Regions from separate parts of the Bradyrhizobium sp. 137 genome, predicted to be linked through region 1. Evidence: predicted binding sites of a transcription regulator. Region 1 holds the regulator's gene; each other region holds the start of a gene.
What was found. Region 1 encodes LexA, which represses DNA repair genes until DNA is damaged. Its sites were predicted from a motif close to TGTTCNNNNTGTGTTCNG; they were not measured.
Positions count from the first base shown of each region.

Region 2: IVA78_RS01985 (single-stranded DNA-binding protein) is a predicted target of LexA. The motif match lies at 2,724-2,741, and genes of this name have one in related genera.
Region 3: recA (recombinase RecA) is a predicted target of LexA. The motif match lies at 1,829-1,846, and genes of this name have one in related genera.
Region 4: IVA78_RS13270 (helicase-related protein) is a predicted target of LexA. The motif match lies at 3,361-3,378, and genes of this name have one in related genera.

Region 1 covers NZ_JADPKU010000033.1:90,344-94,825, reverse strand. Annotated here, with positions in the region: partial or broken gene IVA78_RS06450 (ComEC/Rec2 family competence protein) at 1-967, shown strand, start outside; gene IVA78_RS06445 (hypothetical protein) at 1,106-1,540, opposite strand; gene lexA (transcriptional repressor LexA) at 2,095-2,796, opposite strand; gene glp (gephyrin-like molybdotransferase Glp) at 2,974-4,185, opposite strand; gene IVA78_RS06430 (hypothetical protein) at 4,407-4,482, opposite strand, start outside.
Region 2 covers NZ_JADPKU010000011.1:6,257-10,738, forward strand. Annotated here, with positions in the region: gene uvrA (excinuclease ABC subunit UvrA) at 1-492, opposite strand, end outside; gene IVA78_RS01975 (outer membrane protein) at 778-1,446, opposite strand; gene IVA78_RS01980 (outer membrane beta-barrel protein) at 1,679-2,461, opposite strand; gene IVA78_RS01985 (single-stranded DNA-binding protein) at 2,895-3,383, shown strand; gene IVA78_RS34345 (hypothetical protein) at 3,523-3,645, shown strand; gene gyrA (DNA gyrase subunit A) at 3,740-4,482, shown strand, end outside.
Region 3 covers NZ_JADPKU010000101.1:9,666-14,147, reverse strand. Annotated here, with positions in the region: gene IVA78_RS27060 (hypothetical protein) at 1-138, opposite strand, end outside; gene IVA78_RS27055 (DUF2798 domain-containing protein) at 345-602, shown strand; gene recA (recombinase RecA) at 1,938-3,026, shown strand; gene IVA78_RS27045 (hypothetical protein) at 3,744-4,112, shown strand; gene IVA78_RS27040 (hypothetical protein) at 4,116-4,482, shown strand, end outside.
Region 4 covers NZ_JADPKU010000051.1:4,532-9,013, forward strand. Annotated here, with positions in the region: gene IVA78_RS13255 (retron Ec67 family RNA-directed DNA polymerase/endonuclease) at 1-895, opposite strand, end outside; gene rpmB (50S ribosomal protein L28) at 1,217-1,522, opposite strand; gene IVA78_RS13265 (DUF3108 domain-containing protein) at 2,096-2,905, shown strand; gene IVA78_RS13270 (helicase-related protein) at 3,660-4,482, shown strand, end outside.

The DNA of each region.
Region 1 (4,482 bases):
CGCGCTGTGGGGCGGCCGCGAGATCGCGATGCTATTCCTGGCCTCGCTGATCGCAGGACTTGCGACCACGCCCTATGCCGCCTTCCACTTCCATCGCGTCACCCCGTTCGGCGTGCTCGCCAATCTCGGCGCGATGCCGGTGGTCTCGGCACTGGTGATGCCGGCTGGCCTGTTGGGACTGCTCGCGGCTCCCTTTGGGCTTGACAGCGTGTTCTGGTGGCTGATGGGGATCGGCATCGACTGGATGGTCGCGGTGTCGCGCTGGGTGGCGGCACTGCCGGGTGCAGTCGGCCGGATCCCTGCCTTCGGCACCGCGCCGCTGATCGCGGCAAGCCTCGGGATCATCTTGATGGGCCTGTTGCGCACGCCCTTGCGCTGGTCTGGCGCCTTGGTGCTGCTGGCCGCCATCGCGTGGGGCCTGTCGGTGCGGCAGCCCGACATCCTGATTGCCGGGGACGGCGCCAGCGTCGCGGTGCGGGGCAGGGACGGGCAGTTGCATGTGATCCGGGCGAGCAAGGATGGCTTTCTGCTCAAAGAGTGGTTAGCTGCCGACGCCGATCCGCGCGATGCCGGGAGTAGCTCGCTGGCTGACGGCGTGTCGTGCGACGAGTCCGGCTGTGTGACGCCGCTTGCCGACGGTCGGCTGGTCGCGCTTTCACTGCGCATCGATGCGCTGGCTGAGGATTGCAGTCGCGCCGCGCTGGTGGTCACGACGCGCCCCGCGCCGCCCGATTGCGCGGCGATGGTGGTCGACCGGCAGCGTCTCACCAGCCAGGGCGCGCTGGCGTTGACGCAGCGTGGTGACGGCTTTGCGATACAGGCGGTGAGAGCAAGAGGCACAAGCCGTCCCTGGTTGCCGGCCGGCGCCGGCGAGGGTGATTTCGATGGGAGCCTTGTGCCGAGGACGGCCGCGGCCCGCAACCGGGATGCAACGCCGGCGGAGACCGACTTGCAGGTCGACGATTAGGGGCCGGACGATTAAAAACAAATGCGAAGAGTAGGTCCGGGTCCGACCGGACTCCGCAGCACACAAATTATACCATCTCGCCGGCCTCGGCCGGCGATGGCATTTCAATCCTGGCCCGACCCCGCGGGCGGGGACGGCTCAGCCAATCGGCAGGCGCGTGATCGTCGACCGGCTATCGGCAACGATCTGCGGCTTGTGCTCGCGCTCGCTGACCGGCTGCGTCACCGGCAATTGCAGCACGGTTGCGCGCTGGCCTTCGACGAGCTGCGTCACCAGCACGTATTTGCCGTCGGGGAATTCGATCGCGTCATGATGGCGGTCGGGTATGTGCGGATCGATCTTGCCGAACTTGCCGACGCGGGAGTTGATGGTGCGCGTCCAGATCCAGCGATTATCGTAACGGACGTTGTCGGCGAAGGCGAGCTCCGTTCCCGGCAGCAGGCAGACGGCCACGGTCGGATCGGCCGCGGAAGCAAAGCCGCGCGTTGAGGTGCCGCGGAACGTTGTCGACACGATCGTCTCGCCGACTTCGGCGGGGCGAGATGCAACGGCATGCAGGCTGTAGTCACACATCGGGTGCTCCTCATTCGAAGATAGCAACCCGCGCCTCCTTCGGAGGCGCAAGCCTCTATCAGAGTGGAAGCACGTAACGCTCTGCTCGGTTGTGGGCAAATCTGCGGCTGGCGTTGCCGGACACGATCACATTATCTTTCCCGAAGTCATAGGAACAAAGCTCGCTTCAGTGCATTCGGCGGATGCGAGCGCCCGTGGCCTGCGGGCGCCGAGAGGGGGAATGTGGCCAGCTTCGCCGTGGCTGTCGGTTGATGGGAGTTTAGGCGTTGCGGAATAGCTCGCTCCCTACGTGCGCAGATTGCGTGCATGGTGCTGCAATTGAGTTGCGAATGCTTGCGCGGCCGATGCAAGCGATCAGCACGCTGCGAAGGCGCTTAAAGCGATCCTGCGCACGATCTCTTCACAAGCGATGCGTGCTTGGAGCCGCATGCCGAGGATGGAGCGCCGGAGAGAGGGGCCGGATAATCTGCGCAAGACCAAAAGACTATCCAGCTGGAGCGGACCATCGTCCGCTCCAATCGGAATCATTGGTATCGAATGACCGCTGGCCCGTCTCAGTACTTGCGGTACAGCCCGATCAGCTTGCCCTGAATCTTCACCCGGTTCGGCGGCAGGATGCGCACCTCGTAGGCGGCATTGGCGGGCTCGAGCGCGATCGACGCCCCCCGGCGACGAAAGCGCTTGAGCGTCGCTTCCTCGTCGTCGATCAGGGCCACCACGATGTCGCCGGTATCGGCGCTCTCGTTACGCTGGATCAGCGCCATGTCGCCATCGAGAATGCCGGCTTCGACCATCGAATCGCCGCGCACTTCGAGTGCGTAGTGTTCGCCCGAGCCGAGCATGTCGGGCGGCACGCTAATGGTGTGACTGCGGGTCTGCAACGCTTCGATCGGCGTGCCGGCCGCGATGCGACCCATCACGGGCACCGCAACGGGACGCTCGCCTTCGTCCGCGGAAGAACTGGAGCTCGCGCGCACCTTGCCGAGATTGCCCTCGATGACGCTCGGCGTGAAGCCGCGGCGGCTGCCGGCGGCGGCCTGGAGCTCGGGCAGCTTGATCACCTCGATGGCGCGGGCGCGGTTGGGCAGGCGGCGGATGAAGCCGCGCTCCTCGAGCGCGGTGATCAGGCGATGGATGCCCGATTTCGAGCGCAGGTCGAGCGCATCCTTCATCTCGTCGAAGGAGGGCGGCACGCCACTTTCCTTCAGACGTTCGCTGATGAACCGCAGAAGCTCGTATTGTTTGCGCGTTAACATCTCGACCAAAGTCCCCCGGTTGATGTCGTTCGATTCCGAGACGCTAAATTGGAGCGGTGAACCGCTACATGCTCGAAACAAATCATGAACGGACACTATATGTTCGATATGTGTTCCGCAACTGCTTAATTTACCGTGAACGGGACAAAGTTCGCGGAACGCGTGTGGTGGATGCGTTCAGACGGGCAGGCGCAGGACCTCGCAAGGCGAGCCGGCTTCTGCCTTCGGAGCGAACGGTGCGCGGACGAGAAGTGCCTGTGCTGCAGCGAGATTCGCAAGCAGCGAGGAATCCTGGTGATTGACGGGAAGGGCCACCAACGTGCCATCGTCGCGCGTCTCCAGATGTGCGCGCAGATAGTCCGCGCGCATATCGTTTGCATCCACATCGCGGCCGAGCACGGCCCGTTCTTGTCGGTGATGAATCATGGATCGTCCCGACAAGGCGCGAATCAGCGGCACCAGGAACAGGAAGGCGCACACGTAGGATGACACAGGATTGCCCGGCAGGCCGATCACGCGCATCGCGCCGAGCCGCCCATGCATCATCGGCTTGCCCGGGCGCATCGCGATCTTCCAGAACGCCATCGCGATGCCTTCGTCCCTCAACGCCTGCTGGACCAGATCATGGTCGCCGACCGACGCGCCGCCGCTCGTGACCAGGATCTCGGCGCCGCTCTCGCGGGCGCGGCGGATGCCGGCAGTGGTGGCCTCCAGCGTATCGGCGGCAATGCCGAGGTCGATGGTATCGGCCCCCTCGCTGCGGGCGAGCGCGTGCAGGGCATAGCCGTTGGAATAGACGATCTGGCCGTGAGCGGGTGTGGTTCCCGGCATGACCAGCTCGTCGCCGGTGGCGAGGATCGCGACCTTCGGACGGCGGCAGACGGCAAGCTGCGGATGATTCATGGCGGCGGCGAGCGCGAGATCGCGCTCGGTGAGACGGGTTCCCTTGCGCAGGAGCACGTCTCCTTCGGAGAAGTCGACGCCCGCGGGGCGGATGTGGCGGCCGGCAATCGCGGCTTCCTTGATCGTGATGCGCTTGCCGTCCGCAACCGTGTCCTCCTGGATCACGACCGCGTCGGCACCGTTGGGAATGACGCCGCCGGTGAAGATCCGCACGGCTTCGCCGGGGCCCAGCGTTCCCGCGAACGGACGACCCGCCGCCACTTCGCCAATCAAGGTGAGCGTACTATCGAGCTTTGTTGCATCGCTCGCGCGCACCGCGTAGCCGTCCATCGCCGACATTGCTTCCGGCGGCTGTGTGCGCAGCGCCGGGACATCGCGTGCGAGCACGCGATGATAGGCCTCGTTGAGGGAAACCATCGCTTCAGGCAGCGGCTCCGCACCCGCCAGCACCGCGGCAAGCGCGTCAGAAACCGGCATCAGGGCCAAGGGCGGAAACTCCTGCTGAGCATATCGGCAATGGGCGGCGAAAGTTCTAGCCGAGTGCAGGCGCGAGGCAAAGGCGCCGACAGGATGATTTATCCTGCGTGATCTCCGTCATGAAGAATCGTGCTCAGACCGGTCACGGCATGATCCGGAAGGCGAGACAGACCGGTACGAGGATAGCCATGGCGAGGACGAGAAGGATGAGCGCCACGGCCGGCATCGGATCAACTCTGCGTCTGTTCGCCCGAACTGACGCTGGATGTCACGTCCGGAGCTTTGGGGCTTTGATCCTTGTCCGGC
Region 2 (4,482 bases), on a different contig from region 1:
GCGCGTGCCTTCCGGCAACGCCAGCACGCGGTCGACCATCTGCGAGACGGTCTGGCTCTCGATCGGCAGGCCGGTGGCCGGCGAATAGGGCACGCCGACCCGCGCCCAGAGCAGGCGCATGTAGTCGTAGATCTCAGTGACGGTGCCGACCGTGGAGCGCGGATTCTTCGAGGTCGTCTTCTGCTCGATCGAGATCGCCGGCGATAGCCCGTCGATCTGATCGACGTCGGGCTTCTGCATCATCTCGAGGAATTGGCGCGCATAGGCCGACAGCGATTCGACGTAGCGGCGCTGGCCTTCGGCGTAGATGGTGTCGAAGGCGAGTGAGGATTTGCCGGAGCCCGACAGCCCCGTGAACACCACCAGCTTGTCGCGGGGAATCTCGACGTCGATGTTCTTGAGGTTGTGCTCGCGCGCGCCACGGATCGTAATCGCGCGCAGGCTTGAGCCCGCGTTCTGTTGTTGGCGCTTGGCCTTGATCACTTCGTCCATCCCGCTGGTCCTCAAGGAATCCCAAAGACGCGCGATCGCGCCAATGTAAAAGGCGCGCTTCGCCCGGAACCGGGATCGGCGCCGATGGGTATGTCAGCGAACGTAGGAAGAACGCGAGCGGATTTCCAGTGGCACGTGCGAATCGTCAACGGATTGTTGGCGGGCTGGCGGCATCTGGCAGCAGCAGGCGCGAGCGGAACTGCGCGGAACGACCCGTAAACAAAAAGGCCGGCGCGAGGCCGGCCTTTCGTGACGATGTGACGTCGATAGTGATCAGTACTCAGCTCAGTACTTGGCGACCACCGGGCCCCCGAAGTGATAGTTCACGCCGACCTGCACGGTGTGGAAGTTGATCGTGCCGGAGGCCAGCGGAGCGCCAAGGTTAGAGAAGTAGTTCTCGCTGCCGAGGCTGCGATAGAGGTACTCGCCCTTGACCGACCACTGCGGAGCGAAGAAAGCTTCGACGCCCGCACCGACGGTCCAGCCGGAATGCCACTTGCTGTCGGAGACGCTCACGCCGAGGGCGCTGACGGTGATCTTGTTGTCGATCCAGGCGTAGCCGCCGGTGCCGTAGAACAGGACGTTGTTGACGGCCCAGCCGATTCGGCCGCGCACGGTGCCGAGCGCATCGGTCTTGGAGGCGACAGTGATGCCAAGAGCGGTCGCCGAAGCGCTCACGTCAGCCCAGGCGCCATCCGCCTCGATGCCGAACACGACGTTGCCGGTCTGCCAGTTGTAGCCGGCGGTGCCACCGACGAAGCCACCCTGCATCCGCGGGTCGGACGCGTTTTCCCAAGCGCCGCCGCCGACGACGCCGAGGTAGAAGCCGGTCCAGTTGTAGACAGCGGCCGGAGCGATCGGGGCCTTGATATAGGGGCGCGCTGCGAGGTCAGCGGCTGAAGCCGGAGCAGCGAGAGCGAACAAGCAGGCCGAAGCCAACAAAACCTTTTTCATTTTCAACTAATCCCAGTCCCAGTTTCTGTTGTCGCCTTCCATGCCGAAGGCAGCGGACTCAACGGCCCAACTAATGCCGTGCTTACACCACTAAAGCCGCAAGTTGTGTCTCCGAAAAGCCACAACAGCCACAAAACGTCTTGATCACTGACTTATCCGACCGTCTGCTTTGGATAAAACGAAAAAGGCCGGCACGAGGCCGGCCTTTAATCGTTGAACGAAATCAGAGCGATCAGTACCTCGCGACCAGCGGGCCGCCAAAGCGGTAATTCAGCCGGACGAGACCGATGTCGACATCTTGGCCAATTCGGTCGCTCCCGAACACAACGCCCGCCGGCGTGGTAAAGCCGATCGTGCGGTGGCCGAGGAAAATGTGGTCGTATTCGACGCCGACCGACCAGTTTGGTGCGAATCCGAATTCCAGACCGGCACCCACCGTACCACCCCAGCGGGTTTCACGTGCCGATGCCAGCAGCGTGCCAGCGCCCGGAGTGCCTGCGGCGGCATAGACGTCGTACTTGTCCCCGACCACAGCGGCGCCGCCCTTCACATAGAACAGCACATTGTTCCAGGCATAGCCGACCTGGCCAGTGATCAGGCCAAAACTGTCGATGCGAGAGCGGTTACGATCACCGGTGACCAAAGCGGTGCCAGGGAAGAGGGTGCTCACGTTGTCGCCAGAAAAGTCAGCCCAGTTGCCCTGGCCCTCGAAGCCGAACACCCAATTGGTCGACTGCCAGCGATAGCCAATCTGGCCACCGACCGTGCCGCCCGTCGCGTTGTGGCAGCCTTCGCCAACCAGAGTGCCGGTAACAGGCGTCACAAAATCCCAGCACTTGTGGCTCGAACCACCGCCGCCGTTGATACCGATGTAGAAGCCGCTCCAGTCGTAGATCGCGGCAACGGCAGGAGCCGGAGCCTTGGTGTATGGGCGCGCAGCGAGATCTGCCGCGCTTGCGGGAGCCGAGAGGCCCAGCGCCATTGCACCGATTGCACTAAACAGAATCCTATTCATTGCAGTCTCCCCAGTTTCGACCGCTTCTCGAACTCCCCGAAGCGGCTAATTAAGGCGCGACGCCCATATGAACTAATTCCGAGGCAACCCTAGCCTACGAAACCGGCAAAGTCCGTCTCCGAAATGCCACACTCGCGGACCGATTGAGCCAAGCGCAACTTGATGAATGTTAAGCGGTTTCCGCCTTTCGCGGGAACCCAAAAAAGTTCCATCGAGCGGCTGCCTTCATCACCACCATCGATGTCCGCCTCGGATTGTCTCAAAGAACAAATCTGGAACGAAGCCAATGGCGGTGCTATATGTGGGGATAACCCGAGGGGTGATGGGCTGAGCGGCGCCCGCAAGCGTATAGGGTCGCCTCAACGGGCGGCGGAGGAACGCACAGAGCGGACTCGGCCTTTGAAATTCAGTGGCATTGGAGTGGAGAGCGGCGATGGCGGGAAGCGTCAACAAGGTCATTCTGGTTGGAAATCTCGGCAAGGATCCCGAAATCCGCCGCACCCAGGACGGGCGACCGATTGCCAATTTGAGCATCGCCACCTCTGAGACCTGGCGCGACAAGAACACCGGCGAGCGCAAGGAAAAGACCGAATGGCATCGCGTCGTGATCTTCAATGAAGGGCTGTGCAAGGTCGCCGAGCAGTACCTGAAGAAGGGCGCCAAGGTTTACATCGAGGGCGCGCTCCAGACCCGCAAATGGACTGACCAGAGCGGCGTCGAGAAGTACTCGACCGAAGTCGTGCTCCAGGGCTTCAACTCGACCCTGACGATGCTCGACGGTCGCGGCGGAGGCAGTGGCAGCTTCGGCGACGAACCCAGCGGCGACTTCGGCTCGTCCGGTCCCGTAAGCAGCGCGCCTCGCCGTCCCGTTGCCGCTGGCGGTGCCCGCAACAGCGACATGGACGACGATATCCCGTTCTGAGAACACGGATCACGCGGCCGAGGCGCATTGCCCGATCGGGCTCCGCCTGGTGTGTCGTGTCAGCAATTCCTGTTCATCGGCGGGGTGGGCTCGGATTTTCCGGGCCCGCTTCATGTTTGACGTGAGCTTGGATTGCGCCATGGCAAATATTCTGAAAGGGCACTCGCAGCGCGATCTTCAGGCGATGGAGGCCATTTCGGAAGGCCGATTTCGCGCCTCTCGGGAGCAGGGCTCTGAAGGGCTTAAGTTGTTGGAAAAATAGGCGGAAAAATCGCTTGCCCTGACCTTCGCGAGGGTAGTTATCGCGGCCCCGATGCGCTATATGATTCCCAGATAAAACCTCACCGGATTTCCCCTTGGCTGACGACGATAACAAGCCCGGCAACCAGCCGGCGCAACCCTCGGACATTCGCCCCGTCTCCATCCTCGACGAGATGAAGAAGTCCTACCTCGATTACGCCATGAGCGTGATCGTGTCGCGCGCGCTGCCCGACGCGCGCGACGGCCTGAAGCCGGTGCATCGCCGCATCCTGTTCTCGATGAACGAGGAAGGCTATACGCCGGACAAGAAGCACAAGAAGTCGGCCGGTATCGTCGGCGACGTCATGGGCCAATACCATCCGCATGGTGACCAGGCGATCTACGACGCGCTGGTGCGCATGGCGCAGCCTTTTTCGATGCGCGAATTGCTGGTGGACGGGCAGGGCAATTTCGGCTCGGTCGACGGCGATCCGCCAGCGGCGATGCGCTACACCGAGTCGCGCCTAACCAAGATCGCGCTGAAGCTGCTCGACGACATCGACAACGAGACCGTCGACTTTCAGGACAATTACGACGGCTCGAGCAAAGAACCGGTGGTTCTGCCGGCACGGTTCCCTAACCTGCTGGTCAACGGCGCCGGCGGCATCGCCGTCGGCATGGCCACCAACATTCCGCCGCACAATCTCGGCGAGGTCATCGACGCCTGCCTAGCGTTGATCGACAATCCTTCGCTCACCATCGACGAGCTCAACAACATCATCCCGGGCCCGGACTTTCCGACCGGCGGCATCATTCTCGGCCGCCAGGGCATCCGCAGCGCCTACCATCTCGGCCGTGG
Region 3 (4,482 bases), on a different contig from region 1:
CACCCGGCGAATCGCCAACAGGTCGATCTTCGTCTCGGTTCGGCCGGTCTTGATCTGCTCGCCGATGCGGAATCGCCAGTGCCAGATTCCGGGAATTGCCGTCCTGGCGACGGTGAATTCGACACCCCTGTGATTCATGGTCACCTCCCACGATTCACTTTCCATGCCTGCAGCATGTTGGGCGCCATCATATTCCGGGGACAAGCAAAATCTGCCGGTAAACCCATCGTGGCCTCGCGCGCGGGAAGGGAACTCTGTTCATGGTCGGAGAACCACGGAGTCCACCGCGCCGGCGGCATGTGCCTTGCTTGGCCTCATGACGGCACGCAAACCATGGGCGCCTCATGCTCGGCATTCCCCGCCGCTACTCCCATTTCGTCTTCGGTATCATCCAGTCCGGATTGACCTCGCTGATCGCGGCCGGCATCGCGAGCCTTCCCGCGGGGAGCGCGATGGTCTTCCTCGGGCACTGGATGGTGTCGTGGCTGATCGCATGGGCCGCGATGCTGCCGATCGTGCTGCTGGCTGCGCCCGCGATCCGCGCCGTCTCGCTGCGGCTGACGCGCGAGGAGAAGGACCTGCGAACCGGCCGGCAGGCATGAAAAAACCCCGCCTGGGGAGAGCCAAGCGGGGAGGAAGTTATTGGAGGCTGAGGTGCTGGGCTGCAACACCATAGCCAAGCGACCCTAGCCGGTTCGGCTTACGACAGCCTGACAGGGCCAAATCGAGGCCGGTCGGTAATCGCCTTCGCCCATGGGCCGCAAACAGAAAACCCCGCTCGAGGGAGCGGGGTCGTCGGCCGGGTATGGAGGCCCAGTGTTGGTCCACCGAGCACGACGAGAATAGGCGATCAGGCTGACACGCGCCTGACGGGTGTCAGTGAAAGTCGCGGTCGCGAGGCCGCAGACTGGCCCCGCGCCTGTCCCAATTTCGACATCCGGCCGCACAACTGGCGACACACGGGTCGGCAAGATTCCACACCGTCCGGCGCGCCATGGGGGAACGTGGCACGGCGGCAACGGGGTGGCATCATGGATAACGTAGAGCGGTCATTCGCCGCCGCGACGGCGGCTGGCTTCGTCGTGCTGGTGATCAGCCTCGTGCTGCTGGCGGTGCTGTAAGGCAGCGCAAGCGCAGGTGCGGGGAGCGACCGGGGTCCGTATCGTCGCGGTTTGCCGATGATGAACCGGCGCTTTGTCCTTCAAAAATGGAAAAACAACCCCATGCACAGTAGGCCGTGGGATGATTTCGTCATTCCATCAATGACTTACATGAGGTATTTCGATACCTTAATCGAGCGAGAAGCGCATCCCGACGCGCGATGTTGGTCCCTTCGGGTTCACGGTAGCCGTGCGCAGCGGGCCCTGGCGAGCGCTAGTGGAGCTTGATCTCGTCCAGGGGCAGCCGCAGCTCGGCGGCGCGCTCGTCGCGGTCCTTCTTGCGGAACGCGTTCTCCTTGCGCTCGAACTTGATCATCTCCTCCTGCGCGGCCTTCAGGAGTGGATTGCGCCTGATGGCGTCGCGGTGTGTGTCTTCAGTATGGGCAGAGGCTCCGGAGGTGCAGTCTCGTCCCGAAGAAGACCACAGAGACCGCGAAAAGGTTCGGTGCCTCAGGATTAAGGATTTGTGACGGCCAGAGATCCTGGAAGGGCAGATTAGGACAGGAATACGAACGGTAGTTGCCCGGAATCCACTTGGCATTGTGATACCGGTACGGTGGCTCCCGCCGGGGCTGGCATTTCATCCCGAAACGAGATTGCAACCGGCAAAGGGGTCGCTGAAAGGCGGCCCCTTTTCGATTCAGGAGAGTGAATTAGGGACTCTTGCAAAGAACATATTGCGAACCTAGAACAAATGGGGTACATTGCTTTTATTGCCGGCCCGCCTCTCAATCGTTTGTCCCCCTAGCGAATCCTCGCCATAAGGAGCACGACCCAATGTCCGCCACTGCCCTGCGTATCGTCGAAGGATCTTCCATGGACAAGAGTAAAGCCCTGGCTGCCGCGCTCTCCCAGATCGAGCGCCAGTTCGGCAAGGGCTCGGTGATGAAGCTCGGCAAGAACGACCGGTCCATGGACATCGAGGCGGTGTCATCGGGCTCGCTCGGGCTCGATATCGCGCTCGGCATCGGCGGCCTGCCGAAGGGGCGCATCGTCGAGATCTACGGGCCGGAATCCTCGGGCAAAACCACGCTGGCGCTGCATACGGTGGCGGAAGCGCAGAAGAAGGGCGGCATCTGTGCCTTCATCGACGCCGAGCACGCGCTCGACCCGGTCTATGCCCGCAAGCTGGGCGTCAACATCGACGAGCTCCTGATCTCGCAGCCCGACACCGGCGAGCAGGCGCTGGAGATCTGCGACACTTTGGTGCGCTCCGGCGCGGTCGACGTGTTGGTGATCGATTCGGTCGCAGCGCTGGTGCCGAAGGCCGAGCTCGAGGGCGAAATGGGCGATGCGCTGCCGGGTTTGCAGGCCCGCCTGATGAGCCAAGCGCTGCGCAAGCTCACGGCCTCCATCAACAAGTCCAATACCATGGTGATCTTCATCAACCAGATCCGCATGAAGATCGGTGTGATGTACGGTTCGCCCGAGACCACGACCGGGGGCAACGCGCTGAAGTTCTACGCCTCCGTCCGCCTCGACATCCGCCGCATCGGCGCTATCAAGGAGCGCGACGAAGTCGTCGGCAATACCACCCGCGTCAAGGTGGTGAAGAACAAGCTGGCGCCGCCGTTCAAGCAGGTCGAGTTCGACATCATGTACGGCGAGGGCGTCTCCAAGATGGGCGAGATCCTCGATCTCGGCGTCAAGGCCGGCATCGTCGAAAAGTCCGGCGCCTGGTTCTCCTATGACAGCCAGCGCCTCGGCCAGGGCCGCGAGAACGCCAAGGCGTTCCTGAAGGCCAATCCCGACATCACCGCCAAGATCGAGACCTCGATCCGCCAGAACTCCGGCCTGATCGCCGAGCAGATTCTCGCCGGCACCCCCGAGCGCGACGCCGACGGCGAGGAGCCGACGGAGGAGTAAGACTTACCGCGAAGAATTTTCGCGAGGAGCGGGCGCTGAGGACGTTGAGTTGCCGACGTCGTCAGCGCCCGTTTCGTTTTGTGTTGTCGTGATCGGGTAGTGTGATGAAGCGTCTGATCCTGACCAGTTCGTCGGGCTTTGCTCTCGCCAGATCGAGGCTGGCCGAATTCGTCATAATGTTCTCGTTTCGCTTTCAGTGGGGACCCGTGCCTCCACCTGAAATGCGTGCGGCCTATTTTGCGGCACGTTCGGAGACTCTTGGGCCGGGTGATCACTGGTCGGACTGGGGCATCCATTGGCCTCGCGCCATGAGTCGTCGCAAAAATCTATCGCTTGTCGATTTCTGCGAACCTTACGATGTGATCGAACTCTGGTTCGATCCAAATCCCGAAGATCAGTTGCAACTTATTTGGTTGCTCGATCACCTCAGATCTCATTCCTGGCCGGCGCAAAAACTCAAAATGCGCCTTGTGGCGGACGATCTAATCGGGATGAGAGGCGATAACCTGGGAAAGTCTGCGTCGCATATTCCCGCCTTTAATGTCACTGCCAGGGAATTCGGGACTGCCGAGGCGGCGTGGCGGGCCTATTGCGAACCGGCACCGGAAAGCTGCGTCAATCTCCTCCGCAGCGACCTCAGTGCATTACCGATGCTGAGGCCGGCTTTGCTCAATGCCAGAATTGCCGTCACCCTCGACAGGGCTTGGTGCGACGGAGATGCGATTTCTGGAGCTTCTTTCCAGAGGGTTTGGGAACACGAATTCGTTGTTTCATCTGCGCTCGCATCGGCGCACGTTCGTGTTCGGAGAGACCGAGCTGGGTTGGTTGCTCGAGGGGCTGGCGCTCGGCCCCAATCCCGCAGTGGCCGGTTTGGGCGAGGAACTGCGCACAATCGACCTTAAGAATTTGAGGGCTCGGCATGAAGTCTATCTGCGCAGCCGCCTTTCGCTGACCGAATTCGGTAAAGCTGTCCTGGCACATCAGGATGATTTCAGCCGCCACAATCCGATCGATCGCTGGTGGGGCGGCACGCATCTGACCAACGACCGGCTGTGGCGGTACGGCCCTGGTTTGACGAGGCCCTGAGGCATGACGCGGCTCATTGTGACAACCGACTCGTCCACTGCCGGCGGGATACAACGCGCCGGTGTCGCCGATCTTGTCATTGCGATCGAGCATCGGCTGGTCTGGGGACCGCTGCCGTCGGATGCCGAACTCGAGGCGTTCTTTGCGCCACGCACAACGCAGCCGCATGGCCTCCATTGGCTGGACGACACACCATCCTGGCGTCTTGAAGAATCGGGGATGACGGGGCGTGGATTGATCGAGCTGATGGCCGAATGCGAATCGGTCGAATTATGGCCAGGACCTGAGCCGAATGCGCAATTGATTTTGCTGTGGCTGCTTGACCGTTGCGGCGGTGAGAGAGCGGCAGTCTCCAAGCTCGCGATACGTC
Region 4 (4,482 bases), on a different contig from region 1:
TTCCTCCCGCCAGTGCGGCGGGCCTCATTTCGTAGTAAGTTCCTTCCTTGAACAGCGCCGCGCACATCGAGCGAGTAGTTCGATAATACTCTGGCCGAACATTGACCTTTTCGTTGACTAACAGGCCAGTGGTTAGCTGACGTGATCCGCGCACCTGCATTCTGGTCTTTCGGGCGTGCACACGAAAACCGGCTCGTTCTATCTCTGAGACAAGAGATTGGCTCAGATCCCAATCGCCGGATTCTTGGTGTACCGCAAGTTCTGATGGGAAGGCTGTGCGATTTGTTGAGAAGGTGATGTCGTCAACGTAGCGTGAGTAAGTGCATTTGTGCTGGCGAGCGAATCGGACCAAGCGAATATCCAACAAACGGCCGACAATGTTTGACAAAACCGGTGAACACGGACTGCCCTGAGGCAGGCTGTTTTCGTGACATGCTATCTGAGCCACAACAGTTGCGACCTTTGGATCAAGTTCAAATCGCTTATCTCGTATCAGCACGCCACGTACGCGTCCGAAATTTATGCTCGGAAAGAATTGTTCTAGGTCGAGGTTCAATACATAACGCCGTCCCTTGTGGGCCGAGGCATTGGTAATGATGGATAGAGAAGGAACAAAGCCGTGCGAAATCGGCCGACGTCGCTCCCCTGCATTCTCTATTTCAACTAGGCAGCTGTTGAGCAGGTTGGCTAATCTTCGCTGCAAAGTTTTCAGATGCGGAATGGGAGCCTTGATCTCGCGCAACCCTCCGCTGCGCTTGGCTATCGCGAAGGTCGTGTACTTCGCAGAGTCGGGAATTTTGTAAAGAATGTAGGTGAGCCCTTGCGGTTGGTACCCCAACAGGCTCGCGACGTCGTCCAATGATTTGGATGTTTTTAGCTTGAGCAGCAGTGACACTCGGCCCCCTGTTATGAAGGGGCTTACAGGCACTCCTATGCGATCACCGAGCATTCACTGATCAAACACTCGTCGCATTTCGATTGCTCAGGAAGCAATCGAGATCTGGCATTTTTGTCTTATATCGCGATGCGCGATAACAACTCTGCCCGTAAGCCCCTGCCACTCATCTTGAACATATCTCGTTCAATCAGCAATTGAACTTTCAGCGCAGCTATCGATTCTACAACAAAAACGGCCGGATCTTCCGATCCGGCCGCAACGCAACTGTACTCGGCTAAGCCTACGCCACGCGACGCAACCTAGCCCCCGCCCGAACTCTTAGCTCGCCTTCTTCGCCGGCGCGTCGCCGACCTTCTTCTGGATGGCGCGCTTCAGCTCGAGGGCGCGCGGCGACAGGACGTCGGCGCTGGCCTTGAGCAGGAAGGCATCCAAGCCGCCATTGTGGTCGACGCTCTTGACCGCGTTGGTGGAGACGCGCAGGCGCACGTTGCGCTCCAGGGCTTCCGAGATGAACGTCACGTTGACGAGGTTCGGCAGGAAGCGGCGCTTGGTCTTGATGTTGGAGTGGCTGACCTTGTGGCCGACGAGGGGGCCCTTGGCCGTCAGTTCGCAGCGGCGAGACATGGTAGAAATCCTCAGGTTCGAGCCCCCAACGATTTGCGGCCGCCATTCGGGGCGCCACGGGGGCAAATTCTTTCGTCCTTGCAGGGAGCGGGCGGACGTATAGGGGGGAAGGGGCGAGACGTCAAGGCGACGGGCCGTTTTTGGCCCGTCGTCCCGGGGCGCGGGGAGCGCGAACCCGGGATCTCGCGCGGCACCCGCGGTGCGCTCCCTCCCCCGCGCGCGGGGGAGGGTTGGGGAGAGGGCTGTCTCCGCGGAGGGCAAGTCGCGACAGTGCCCCAGAGGAGAGAGCTCTCACCCGCGCTTCGCGCGACCTCTCCCGCAAGCGGGAGAGGTGACCGCGCCCGCGACCACACCTTCCCCGATCACCAAAACGGCAATGATCGGAACGCCTTACCATCACATAAAGGGCGTATTCGCGGCCGAAGAGTCCTGGGGAGTTCCGCCGCTTTTGGCGCCCAGCACATTGTTTGCCGCTGTTTTTGGCTTAACTAACAAGGCCTGACGGCCCCATTGGATGGCTTCGTGAATATCCTGACCTCTCATCCGCCGCGGCGGCGCGCCGGCCAGTTGGCCCTGGCGGCGTTCTGCGGCCTCGCCTTGGCGTGGGGGGCGGCGCCGGCAGCGGCGCAAGGCAAGCTCGAGGCGCAATATGAGGCGACGCTATCGGGCATTCCCGTCGGCAAGGGCGCCTGGAACATCGACATCCAGGACGACGTGTTCGCCGCCGCGGCCTCCGGCGGCACCACGGGGCTTTTGAAGTCGTTCGCGGGCGGCTCGGGCACCGGGGCCTCGCAGGGCCGCGTCGTCAACGGCGCACTGGTTGCGACCGGCTACCAGGCCTCCACCACCACCTCGAAGAAGACCGAAGAGATCCGCATCACGCTCGACAAGGGCAATGTGAAGGATTTTGCGATCCTGCCGGAGCCGCCGGTCGACCCCGATCGCATCGTCGTCACCGAAGCGCATCGCCGCGGCGTCTGGGATCCGATGACGGCTTCGCTGCTGCGCGTGCCCGGCAATGGCGATCCGGTGTCGCCGGAAGCCTGCCATAACAGCGCGCCCGTGTTCGACGGCCGCATGCGCTACGACTTGAAACTCGATTTCAAGCGCATGGAGAGCGTGAAGGCCGAGAAGGGATACAAGGGCCCGGTCGTGGTCTGCGCGCTCTATTTCGTGCCCGTGGCCGGCTACATCCCCGATCGGCCCGTGATCAAATACCTCGCCGCCCAGCGCAACATCGAGATCGCCTTCGCGCCGGTGGCGGGAACGCGCATCCTGGTCCCGTTCTGGCTGAAAGTGCCGACGCCCTTGGGGCCTGCGATGCTGGAAGCGACGAGCTTCATCACCTCCCCCCAGCCGCCACGCGTCGCCAAGACGCAGTAGCGCTTTCACCCTCCCCTGGAGGGGGAGGGTCGGCGCACATGAGCGCAGCGAAATGTGCGACGGGGTGGGGTGATCTCTCCCTACGGGCGCTGTGCCGGGCGGAAAGATCACCCCACCCCCTCGCGCTGCGCGCGATCGACCACGGGCGAGCTACGCTCGTCCCGGACCCCTCGAGTGGAGGGTAAGAACATATAAAATATCAATGACTTACCTACTGTGCATGGGGTTGTTTTCGAAAACTTTTGTTTTGGCAGGTCGGGGAACCTGGAATCCATTTGACTCCCGCCCGATTCTGATTCGACTCCCCGCCGTCCCCAGCTTTAAGGAATCCGTCATCAAATCGTCGCTTGTACGGCAGCCGGAGCCTTCATCTAGTGCGCACCTGTGGCGAGGCCCGCGACATGTTGCGTGAACGGAACGGGACGCAATCGGGAGTCAGCGATTCGGCCGCGATTCGTTCTAGAGTCGTTCCGAAGCTTAAGGCGAACGGGAAAAGCGTCGCAAAGTGAGACAGTTGCGCGGTTGGGAGGACTTGCTCCGCGTTCGCTGTCATCGCCCGGCTTGACCGGGCGATCCAGTACGCCGAGGCGGTCGTGGTTGAGCCGATGAGCCGCGGCGTAGTGTCATGCCGCGGTCAAGCCGGGGCATGACAGCGGAGCGCGTGGTGGGGTTCGGAGACATCGCTGACACCTGATCGCCTCATCGCCTCAAACAGCACTGACATTCGCCCAAATCGGCACTACCTATCTCCGGAATGGCTTTTTCTTCCTCCCCCTTCGCTTCCGAGCGTGCCCCCGGCGCCGGCGTCACCGCGGTGCTCGGGCCGACCAACACCGGCAAGACCCATCTCGCCATCGAGCGGATGCTCGCGCATCCCTCCGGCATGATCGGGCTGCCGCTGCGCCTGCTTGCGCGCGAGGTCTATAACAAGATCGCCGATCGCGCGGGGCCAGAGAGCGTCGCGCTCGTGACCGGCGAGGAGAAGATCAAGCCGAAGAAGCCGCGCTATTGGGTCTCGACCGTCGAGGCGATGCCGCGCGATCTCGACGTCTCCTTCCTCGCCATCGACGAGGTCCAGATCGCCTCCGACCTCGAACGCGGCCACGTCTTCACCGACCGCATCCTCAATCGCCGCGGCCGCGACGAGACGCTGCTCTTGGGCGCTGCGACGATGCGCCCGATCATCGAGCGCCTCTTGCCGGGCGTGTCCATGATCACGCGGCCGCGCCTGTCGCAGCTCGAATTCGCCGGCGACCGCAAGATCACGCGCCAGCCGCGCCGCACCGCCATCGTCGCCTTCTCCGCCGACGAGGTCTACGCCATTGCCGAGCTGATCCGCCGCCAGCATGGCGGCGCCGCCGTGGTGCTGGGCTCGCTCAGCCCTCGCACCCGCAACGCGCAGGTGGCGATGTTCCAGAACGGCGATGTCGACTATCTCGTCGCCACCGACGCGGTCGGCATGGGGCTCAATCTCGACGTCGACCACGTTGCCTTTGCCTCCGATCGCAAGTTCGACGGCTACCAGTTCCGCCGCCTGACGCCCTCGGAATTTGCGCAGATCGCCGGCCGCGCCGGCC